Linked DNA regions of Spirulina major PCC 6313. The protein of the gene in region 2 binds, or shares a complex with, the protein of the main gene of each other region. Links are inferred from orthologs where the notes say so. Each region holds a gene or a part of one and is shown on either strand. Other genes may lie near its edges.

Region 1 (2,947 bases), 1.2 Mb from region 2 along the record:
CTGAGACGAGGCGGATCAGTTAGGTATAAATAACCGATCAACGTCTCCAAACTACTCGCCTGCTGATAAATCCTCGGATCAAGACGCTGCGGCGGGCGAGTCGCTGCATTACGACCACGACGCAGGATCTCCTGTTCCGGGGCGGTGAGGTGGGGGATCAGGTGATCCAGGTGCGCAGCCTGCTGCTCAGCACGTACCTGAGACACCACCTGCCGATGGTAGGTGGCGATCCGCTGGGGTGGCAGCAGATAGGTTGTCCGAATAAAAAGTTCGTAGACCCCATCCCCGATATAGGCAAGGGCCGTCGGAGACAGTTGCTCCACTTGACCAAGGGAACGGGGTAACGGCGACAGAGAACTGAGGCGCTCCTGTGCCCAATGACGAATCGTTGGGGGGGGTTGGCGTGGTTCACCCACAAGCATCGGGGGGGTTATTGGTTCGCAAGACTAGCGATCGCCTCTTCCACCGACGGTTGCAGCGCCAGGAACTTTTCAAGACGCACCAGCTTCACCGTCTGCGTCACCCGCGCATTCGTCACCAACTGGACACTACCGCCCTCAGTCTGCGTCTTCTTCACCAACTGCACCAACGCCCCCAGCCCAGAACTATCCACAAAGTCAATCGCGGACAGCCCCAAAATAATATGCTTCGGGCCCGTATCAAGACAGTTGCCTAACACTTTCTGAAATGTAGGCTCTGAAAACGCATCAAGCTGACCGATCAGCCGAATAATCTGACAGTTTTCTTTGACCTCGCGTGTGCCCCGTAGGCTCACGGTTAAATTGAGTTGTTCAGGAATGGTTCCACCCTCCCTATGCGTGCGAATGACAGAATAAAGTTGATTAGTCGATTAGCCAGTATAACAGGCCACGGCGAAGCCCGACTAGGCGGGCCCCATCGAGCCGGCGAAATCTCAACCCCTGCGTTAAACAGCAACCGCCTGATGCTCCCGCATCAGTTTCACAAACTGCTCAAACAAATAGTCCGCATCATGGGGCCCCGGACTCGCTTCCGGGTGATATTGCACCGAGAAAATCGGCAGTGTTTTATGGCGTAACCCCGCCACCGTTTGATCATTCAGGTTTAAATGGGTCACTTCCACATCATCACCTAGGGAATCAGCCGTCACCGCAAAGCCATGGTTTTGGCTCGTGATTTCCACCTGGCGATCCAGGCCGCAGGGTTGATTCAACCCCCGATGGCCAAACTTCAACTTAAAAGTTTCCGCCCCCAAGGACAGGCCAATAATTTGATGCCCCATGCAAATCCCAAACATCGGCTTTTGGGCCTTGAGGAGTTCGGTCACCGTGGTGATCCCCTCCGTCACCGCTGACGGATCACCGGGGCCATTGGAGAGAAAAATACCATCCGGATGATGGCTCAAAATGTCCTCCGGCGGCGTGCTGGCCGGCACCACAATCACCCGACAGCCATAGCTGGCAAGGCGGTTCAAAATATTTCGCTTCACCCCAAAATCCAACGCCACCACGGTTAGCGACGCATCACCACTGTGGGCCGTGTCGCTAAATTCCCAAACGGTGTCCGTGGACGTATTCCATTCATACGCTTGGGAAGTGGTGACTTCGCGCACGAGGTTTTGACCGGCCATGGAGGGGGCGGCTTGGACTTGGCGCAGGAGTTCTTCCGGGTCGAGGATTTCGGTGGAAATCGCACCATTCATCGCGCCACCGGAGCGGAGGCGGCGGGTGAGGGCGCGGGTGTCGATGCCGTAGATACCGGGAATTTTATACTGCTTCAGGTAGTCGGGGAGGGATTGGGTGGAACGCCAATTGCTGGGGCGGTGGCAGATGTTGCGGGCGATGACGGCGCGGATTTGGGGCCCTGCGGATTCTTCGTCTTCGGCGTTAACCCCGGTGTTTCCCAGTTCAGGATAGGTAAAGGTGATGATTTGGGCGCGATAACTGGGGTCGGTGAGCACTTCTTGGTAGCCGGTCATGCCGGTGTTGAAGACGACTTCGCCGATCGCAGTCCCGGTTGCGCCAAAGGAGAAGCCGTGATAGATCGATCCGTCAGCGAGGACGAGCAATGCGGGTACTTCTGGGGAAATGGGCATAAATGTTGCGGGTAACTCAGCCAATCACCTACTTTACAGGGGTTGCCTCAGGGATTGAGCATTCAATCCTACAATTTTAAGAATGTGTTGATCCGGCTGGTGGGATGGGATAGTCTAAATCTCCACTGCCCGACGGGGGCGAATTCTGGCATTCCCTCTCTAAATTCTGTTCATCTTGCAAACCTAATGATCGAAGCCGATTCCTCATTTCTCCGTAACCTTTGGTATTTTGCGCTGCCAAGCCAATCCCTCAAACCGGGTAAGATGCGGGCGAAAACTCTCTTGGGTGAGCCGATTCTCTTTGGACGTACCCAGGCGGGGGACGCTTTTGCCCTACGGGATCTCTGTCCCCATCGGGCGATTCCCCTCAGTTGTGGCCGGTTTGATGGGGCGGAGGTGGAGTGCTGTTACCACGGTTGGCGGTTTGATGCGGCGGGGAGTTGTACCCATATTCCGTCGTTGGTGACGGGGCAGCAGTTGAATTTAGACCGCTTTGGGGTGAAGTCTTACGCGGTGGCGGAGGTGCAGGGGAATCTGTGGATTTTTATGGGCGATCGCACCCTCGCCGATCCGGCCGAGATTGCGATCGTCTCCGGGTTTGAAGGTCGCGCCCCCCAATTTCACCTGAAAATGATCTACCCCTGCGCCCTCGATCATGCCGTCGTGGGTCTGATGGACCCCGCCCATTCACCCTTTGTCCATCGCGCTTGGTGGTGGCGATCGGGCCATGATTTTCACGAAGAAGCCCGCGAATTTGTCGCCTCTCACCTCGGTTTCACGATGGTGCGCCACAAGGTGGGGATCATGACCTTTGTGTACCAGATGCTGGGCGGTGTCCCGGAAACTGAAATTTCCTTCCGCCTCCCCAGTGTC
Region 2 (6,355 bases):
GAGCATGATTTCTGGGTCTACGGTGGGTTGCAGTTCATCCGCTCGAACGATGTTGCTCAGTTCGATGGCGCGGGTGGTGGGTTCGACATTTTCGGTGTCGAGGTTGCTCAACTGTTCAAAATAGTCGAGGATGCTGCTGAGTTGGGTGGTGAAGGCAATTTCTTCGGCTTCGGTTAAGCGCAGCCGAGCGAGGTCTGCCACTTTTTGTACATCGCTGCGATCGAGTTTGGCCATGGTTAAAGTCTGCGGATGTCCGTTGATCAATAGTATCGCGTCATGGTATCCGTTTAGGCGGGGTGGGCGGCGTAGTCGCCGGATTTGCCTCCGGTTTTAGAGATTAACCGAATCTGCTCGATTTGCATCGATTTTTCTAGAGCTTTGGCCATGTCGTAGAGGGTGAGGGCGGCGATGGAGACGGCGGTGAGCGCTTCCATTTCCACGCCGGTTTCGCCTTTGGTGGTGACGGTGGCCTGAATTTGGTAGCCCGGTAGGTCGTGATCGGGGGTGAGTTCGACGGTGATTTGGCTTAAGGGGAGGGGATGACAGAGGGGGATCAGGTTTGCGGTTTGTTTGGCGGCCATGATACCGGCGAGTTTGGCCGTGGCGATCACGTCACCTTTGGGGCTGTTGCCGGCCAGGATGGCGGTGAGGGTGTTGGCGGTCATGCGAATTTGACCCGCTGCGATCGCTGTGCGTTTGGTCACGGGTTTATCGGATACGTCCACCATTTGCGCTGCGCCGGTCGCGTTGAGATGGGTGAGGGAGGAGGTATTTTCAGTCATTGGGTTGCGTTGGGATTTTGCCTATGCTACAGTTAATAACTGTCGCACAAAATGCGAGCAACCCAAGGGCGTGTAGCTCAGTGGACTAGAGCACGTGGCTACGGACCACGGTGTCAGGGGTTCGAATCCCTTCTCGCCCGTTAATCGATTCAAAATAACCCTAGAACCCTGTCGGAATTAACCCGACGGGGTTTTAGGGTTATGGCGCGAAAACCCAATGGCGCAGGGGAGAAAAATTTGTATTTTCCAATACTATGCTCTGCTGTTCAATGCCGCTATTCTGAATTTGATGATCCGATGGAAATTGTCTCTACATTGAGTTTTCATCTACTACCTTACGGGAATTTGCGAAAGATTGAGTAAGGTTGAGCATGGGTCGTAATATTCATCAACAATGATAAATTTTTGGTCAGGAGTGCATAATTTAATATTTTTCTCCTAGAGATATCTTCGAGAATAGGGTAATCATCAAACAACCTGAAACTGGAGTTCTGGGTGATGGGTTTAATTCAAAATTTAGTGCATGATGCGATCGCAACAGGATATCTAAGCTGTGAAGACGAGAACCATCTCCGTCATCTTCTGCAAGCCACAAAATACGGTCGTGACGATATTCAAGCCTTTGTCCGACTTCAACAGGCGATTATGGTTCAAGATGTTCGTCAACAATCGCGTCTGCTACCGGTCAAATCAGTTTCCCTCTGAGAGTTTAAACGCTTGGTTCCCATGACTTTTTTGGGATCAAGCTCACCCCCTCAACACCAAGACAGCGAAAGGTGGCTTGGCTTCATCCAGGTTTTGGGACAGAGCCAAGCCAACGCGATCGCCTAGCCCATGATGTAGTCTTGCAACGCCTTCACCTCTAGGGGTTGCTGCTGCATGGAGCGGATCGCGGCAGTGGTAGCCCGCGCCCCGGCGATCGTGGTCACCAAGGGGATTTGATAGGCCAAACAGGTGCGGCGAATCAGCATCCCATCTTCGCGGGCCTCTTGACCCGAAGGGGTGTTAACGATCAGGTGAATTTGTTCGTTTTTGATTGCGTCTAAAACGTGGGGGCGGCCTTCATGGAGTTTCAGCACCAATTCCGCCTCCAGGCCATTATCTTTCAGGAATTGGTAGGTTCCCACCGTGGCGATCACCGTAAAGCCCAACTCGATAAAGTCCTTCACCACAGGGACAACGAGGGGCTTGTCGCGATCGCTCGTTGACACAAACACCGTCCCCGTCAATGGCAAGACCTCACCGGCTCCCAGTTCCGCCTTGGCGTAGGCCGTGCCGAATTGAGTATCAAGGCCCATCACCTCCCCAGTAGAACGCATTTCGGGTCCCAGGAGGGTATCGGAGCCGGGGAATTTTTTAAAGGGTAAGACCGCTTCTTTAACGGCCACATGTTTAGGGATGATTTCCTGGGTGAAATTCAATTCGGCTAAGGTTTTCCCGGACATCACCAGCGAGGCCATTTTCGCCAAGGGCACGCCGATCGCTTTCGAGACGAAGGGCACGGTGCGGGAGGCGCGGGGGTTGGCTTCGAGGATGTAGACAGTGTTGCCTTGGACGGCAAATTGAATATTCATCAAGCCGATGACGTTGAGGGCTTTGGCGAGTTTCACCGTCCAGGTGCGGATCGTCTCAAGGGCGGCATCGGTGAGGGTGGTGTAGGGGAGGGAACAGGCGGAGTCGCCGGAGTGAATCCCGGCTTGTTCGATATGTTCCATGATGCCGCCGATGGTGACATTGCCGTCTTTGTCAGCGATCGCATCCACATCCACTTCCACCGCATTTTCGAGGAATTTATCGATCAAAATCGGGTGATCCGGTTCCACCTGCACCGCAAAGGTCATGTACCGTTCCAGTTCAGGATCAGAATAAACAATCTCCATCGCCCGACCGCCGAGAACGTAGGAAGGACGTACCACCACGGGATAGGTAACGCGATTGGCAATCACCAAGGCTTCCTCGTAGCTGCGGGCGAGGCCGTTGGGGGGCTGGAGAATCTCCAATTCTTGGAGGATTTTTTCAAACCGTTCGCGGTCTTCGGCGGTGTCGATCGCATCGGGGGAGGTTCCCCAGATTTTTGTCGGGCAGTCGGGGGTATCGTTGAGATACTGTTGCAGAGGTACAGCCAATTTCAGGGGGGTTTGACCACCGAATTGAATAATCACCCCGGCCGGTTGTTCGGCTTCGATAATGTTGAGGACATCCTCTTTGGTGAGGGGTTCAAAATAGAGGCGATCGCTCGTGTCGTAGTCCGTGGACACCGTTTCCGGGTTGGAATTGACCATGATCGTCTCAAAGCCCGCCTCACTGAGGGAGAACGACGCATGACAACAGCAATAGTCAAACTCGATCCCTTGACCGATGCGGTTGGGCCCGCCGCCGAGAATCATCACCTTCGGTTTGTCCGAGGGGGTGACTTCGCTTTCGTCGGGTTCGTAGGTGGAATAGTAGTAGGGGGTGAAGGCTTCAAACTCCGCCGCGCAGGTGTCCACCATTTTGTAGACGGGCACGATGTTAAGGGCTTTGCGATGGGTGCGCACTTCGTCTTCGGTGGTTTTGGTGGCGAAGGCGATTTGGCGATCGCTAAACCCCTTTTGTTTAATTTGGCGCATCTGCACCGCTGTAATTTCGGCCAGGGGCGTTTGCTTCAAGAGCCGTTCTGTCACCAACAGATCCGCCAACTTATCTAAGAACCAAACATCAATGGCAGTAAGATCGTGAATTTCTTCCACGGACATCCCCAGCTTCATCGCGTGGTAAATGCTAAAGATGCGATCGGGGTTGGGGGTGCGCAAGTTAGCCGCCACCTGGGAGAGGGTGGGCAGGGCTTCACTGCGATCGCAGCCAAACCCATAGCGGCCGGTTTCGAGCGATCGCAACGCCTTCTGGAACGACTCCTGCAACGTCCGCCCGATCGCCATCGCTTCCCCAACCGACTTCATTTGGGTCGTCAGCACCGGCTCCGAACCGGGAAACTTCTCAAAGGTAAAGCGGGGAATCTTCGTCACCACATAGTCAATTGTCGGCTCAAAGGACGCGGGGGTTTGCTTGGTGATGTCGTTGGAAATTTCATTGAGGGTGTAGCCGACGGCCAGTTTCGCCGCGAATTTTGCGATCGGGAACCCGGTGGCCTTCGAGGCCAACGCCGAAGAACGCGACACCCTGGGGTTCATCTCAATCACAATGAAATCCCCCGTTAACGGATTCACCGAAAACTGAATATTCGATCCCCCCGTTTCCACCCCAATTTCTCGGATAATCTTCAGCGACGCATCCCGCAGCCGTTGATATTCCTTATCCGTCAAGGTTTGGGCCGGAGCCACGGTGATCGAATCCCCCGTATGTACCCCCATCGGGTCAAAGTTCTCAATACTACAGATGATCACCACGTTATCCGCCAGATCCCGCATCACCTCAAGCTCGTACTCCTTCCAGCCCAGCAGCGACTGTTCCACAAGAATCTGAGATACAGGCGAGGCATCGATCCCAACTTGGGCCATCTCTTCGTATTCTTCCTGGTTATAGGCGATGCCGCCGCCCGTTCCCCCCAAGGTGAACGCCGGGCGAATAATCAGCGGATAGCTGCCAATTTCCGCTGCAATGGTGCGAGCTTCATCCATATTGCTAACAATCCCCGACGGGCAGACCGGCACGCCAATTTTGGCCATGGCTTCTTTAAAGAGTTGACGATCTTCTGCTTTTTCGATCGCCTCCAACTTCGCCCCGATCAACTCCACGCCATACTGATCTAGAACCCCATTTTTTGCCAAGGTCACGGCCACATTGAGGGCCGTTTGACCCCCCATGGTCGGGAGCAGCGCGTCGGGGCGTTCTTTTTCGATCACCTTGGCGACAATCTCCGGGGTGACGGGTTCGATGTAGGTGCGATCCGCTGTTTCGGGATCGGTCATAATCGTGGCGGGGTTGGAATTGACTAAAATCACCTCGTAGCCTTCTTGGCGGAGGGCTTTACAGGCTTGGGTTCCGGAGTAGTCAAATTCACAGGCTTGCCCGATCACGATGGGGCCAGCCCCCAGTAGCAGAATTTTTTTTAGGTCACTGCGACGAGGCATAGTTCGTAGAGCATAGGTGTTTAAATCCCAATCATTCTATAGCAACGAATTCGGGGTGATTGGCGGATTGCGGAATCTTTTCACGAGCGGCGATCATTCCGTTGATGTTTTTGCCTGTTGGGGGTTGATCAGACCATGCTTGCAGTATCAAAGATTACGAAAATAGTGCGGGAGCCTGAAAGCCCGTCAATTGATTGCGGGGATGAAAGACGACACGAGCGACGTTAGTCGCCCTCCTTGGGCTTAGTCGTGTTAGGCTGCTATCTTGGATTTCAAACGTCCAGGAACGATCACAAGGCTAAAAACCGACAGGCCTGGAAGCATTTAAGGGTAAGCAGGCAGCGTAATGAGTGGGCGGATTGCCCACTGCGTCATCCAATCTAACGATTTGGTCGCCTCGGAAGACTTGCATGTGAACGGGTTAGTCTGGGATCGGCATCAGGCTGAGTCGATAGTGAAGCGGGTTTGTATGCTGCGCCTTGGACTAACTACCGTGGGGCACAGGGGACGTTATCCGCTTGGGGAGATTAGACCTCTGGCGGGGTTGGAGCAATCCTGCTGAGTTAAGTCCGGTCGATGAACCAAGAATCCCTGTCGCTTCAGCGCGGGGAGTGTCAACAAGGGGTATCGCAATCAACAAGTGCGTTAGGACAGGCAAGGGGCTTAATCCCCTGGTTCTAGAGTCTCTGAAGGTCCTAACCGCTCTGGCTAGTGCTATACATCTCAATGGTGCAGATTCAACCGAGCGATCGCCCTCATCCCCCAGCCCCTTCTCTCAAAAAGGAAGCAGGGGAGCCAGATTCAAAGTCCACTTCGGCAGACTCAGTGCATCGCCTCTCCCAGCTTGGGAGAGGGATTTAGGGTGAGGGCGACATAACGGCGACATAACTAGGATGCATCCTTACCAAACGTGGGGCTTAACGGGCGATCGCTTCCCGTCCGGCTGCTCATCTTCGGGTTGAAACCATTAAAATAGAAGCGTGAGTCATCAATCTCTGCTCAAGATAGGATTGCTCAATTGTTTCTGAAGGGTCAGCCCCCCCTGTAAATTCAATCACCATTCAATGTCGTCAACCACAATTTGTTTGCGACTCTCCATCAGTTCCGCTTGACTTACTGGCTTTTCATTGAAATTCTTACCACATTGAGCCGTTTGATCGCTGGATGTAAGGGGTTAAACTGTGATCGTGTGCTATTTCCTCACACCACTGCTGGAATTTTGGCAATACCACTTTGAGAAACAAACATTATTGTGTCGCAAAAGTACACCTGAATTCGGAAACACGGTAGGGCCTTCCAAGTCGAAGTTATTCATTGTTTGATGCTTAGGAGTCCGTGGCTAATGCTGTTGCATGGGCCAGAAAAAGCAATATGGAATATTGAGAAGGGTTGAAACAGGTCAGCGATCGCCATCTTCGATGCAATCAGGGTCAGGAATAGCTCAAGCTCTGGGTTTTTGAGGGTTGAGTTTCCTCAACTTTGCTTGGATTGCTCGGTACAAAG

The links. The genes of interacting proteins can lie anywhere in the genome.
Region 1: the proteins of carB (region 2) and carA are in contact, whole or in part, in a solved structure (PDB 1KEE), measured with the Escherichia coli proteins. The link is inferred for Spirulina major PCC 6313 from one-to-one orthologs.

What each region holds. Positions count from the first base shown.
Region 1 is NZ_KV878783.1:1,563,454-1,566,400, reverse strand. It holds carA (glutamine-hydrolyzing carbamoyl-phosphate synthase small subunit), read right to left. Parts: upstream 2,075-2,947; coding sequence 926-2,074; downstream 1-925. Other genes in the region: SPI6313_RS06725 (aromatic ring-hydroxylating oxygenase subunit alpha), read left to right, coding at 2,261-2,947; SPI6313_RS06735 (STAS domain-containing protein), read right to left, coding at 431-775; SPI6313_RS06740 (Mini-ribonuclease 3), read right to left, coding at 1-422. UniProt on the Escherichia coli protein: Small subunit of the glutamine-dependent carbamoyl phosphate synthetase (CPSase).
Region 2 is NZ_KV878783.1:2,762,619-2,768,973, reverse strand. The notes cover bases 1,410-5,163. They hold carB (carbamoyl-phosphate synthase large subunit), read right to left. Parts: upstream 4,853-5,163; coding sequence 1,610-4,852; downstream 1,410-1,609. Other genes in these bases: SPI6313_RS12140 (hypothetical protein), read left to right, coding at 1,410-1,487. Also shown: Asp-tRNA(Asn)/Glu-tRNA(Gln) amidotransferase subunit GatC, read right to left, coding at 1-234; cyclic pyranopterin monophosphate synthase MoaC, read right to left, coding at 288-782; more of SPI6313_RS12140, read left to right, coding at 1,281-1,409. UniProt on the Escherichia coli protein: Large subunit of the glutamine-dependent carbamoyl phosphate synthetase (CPSase).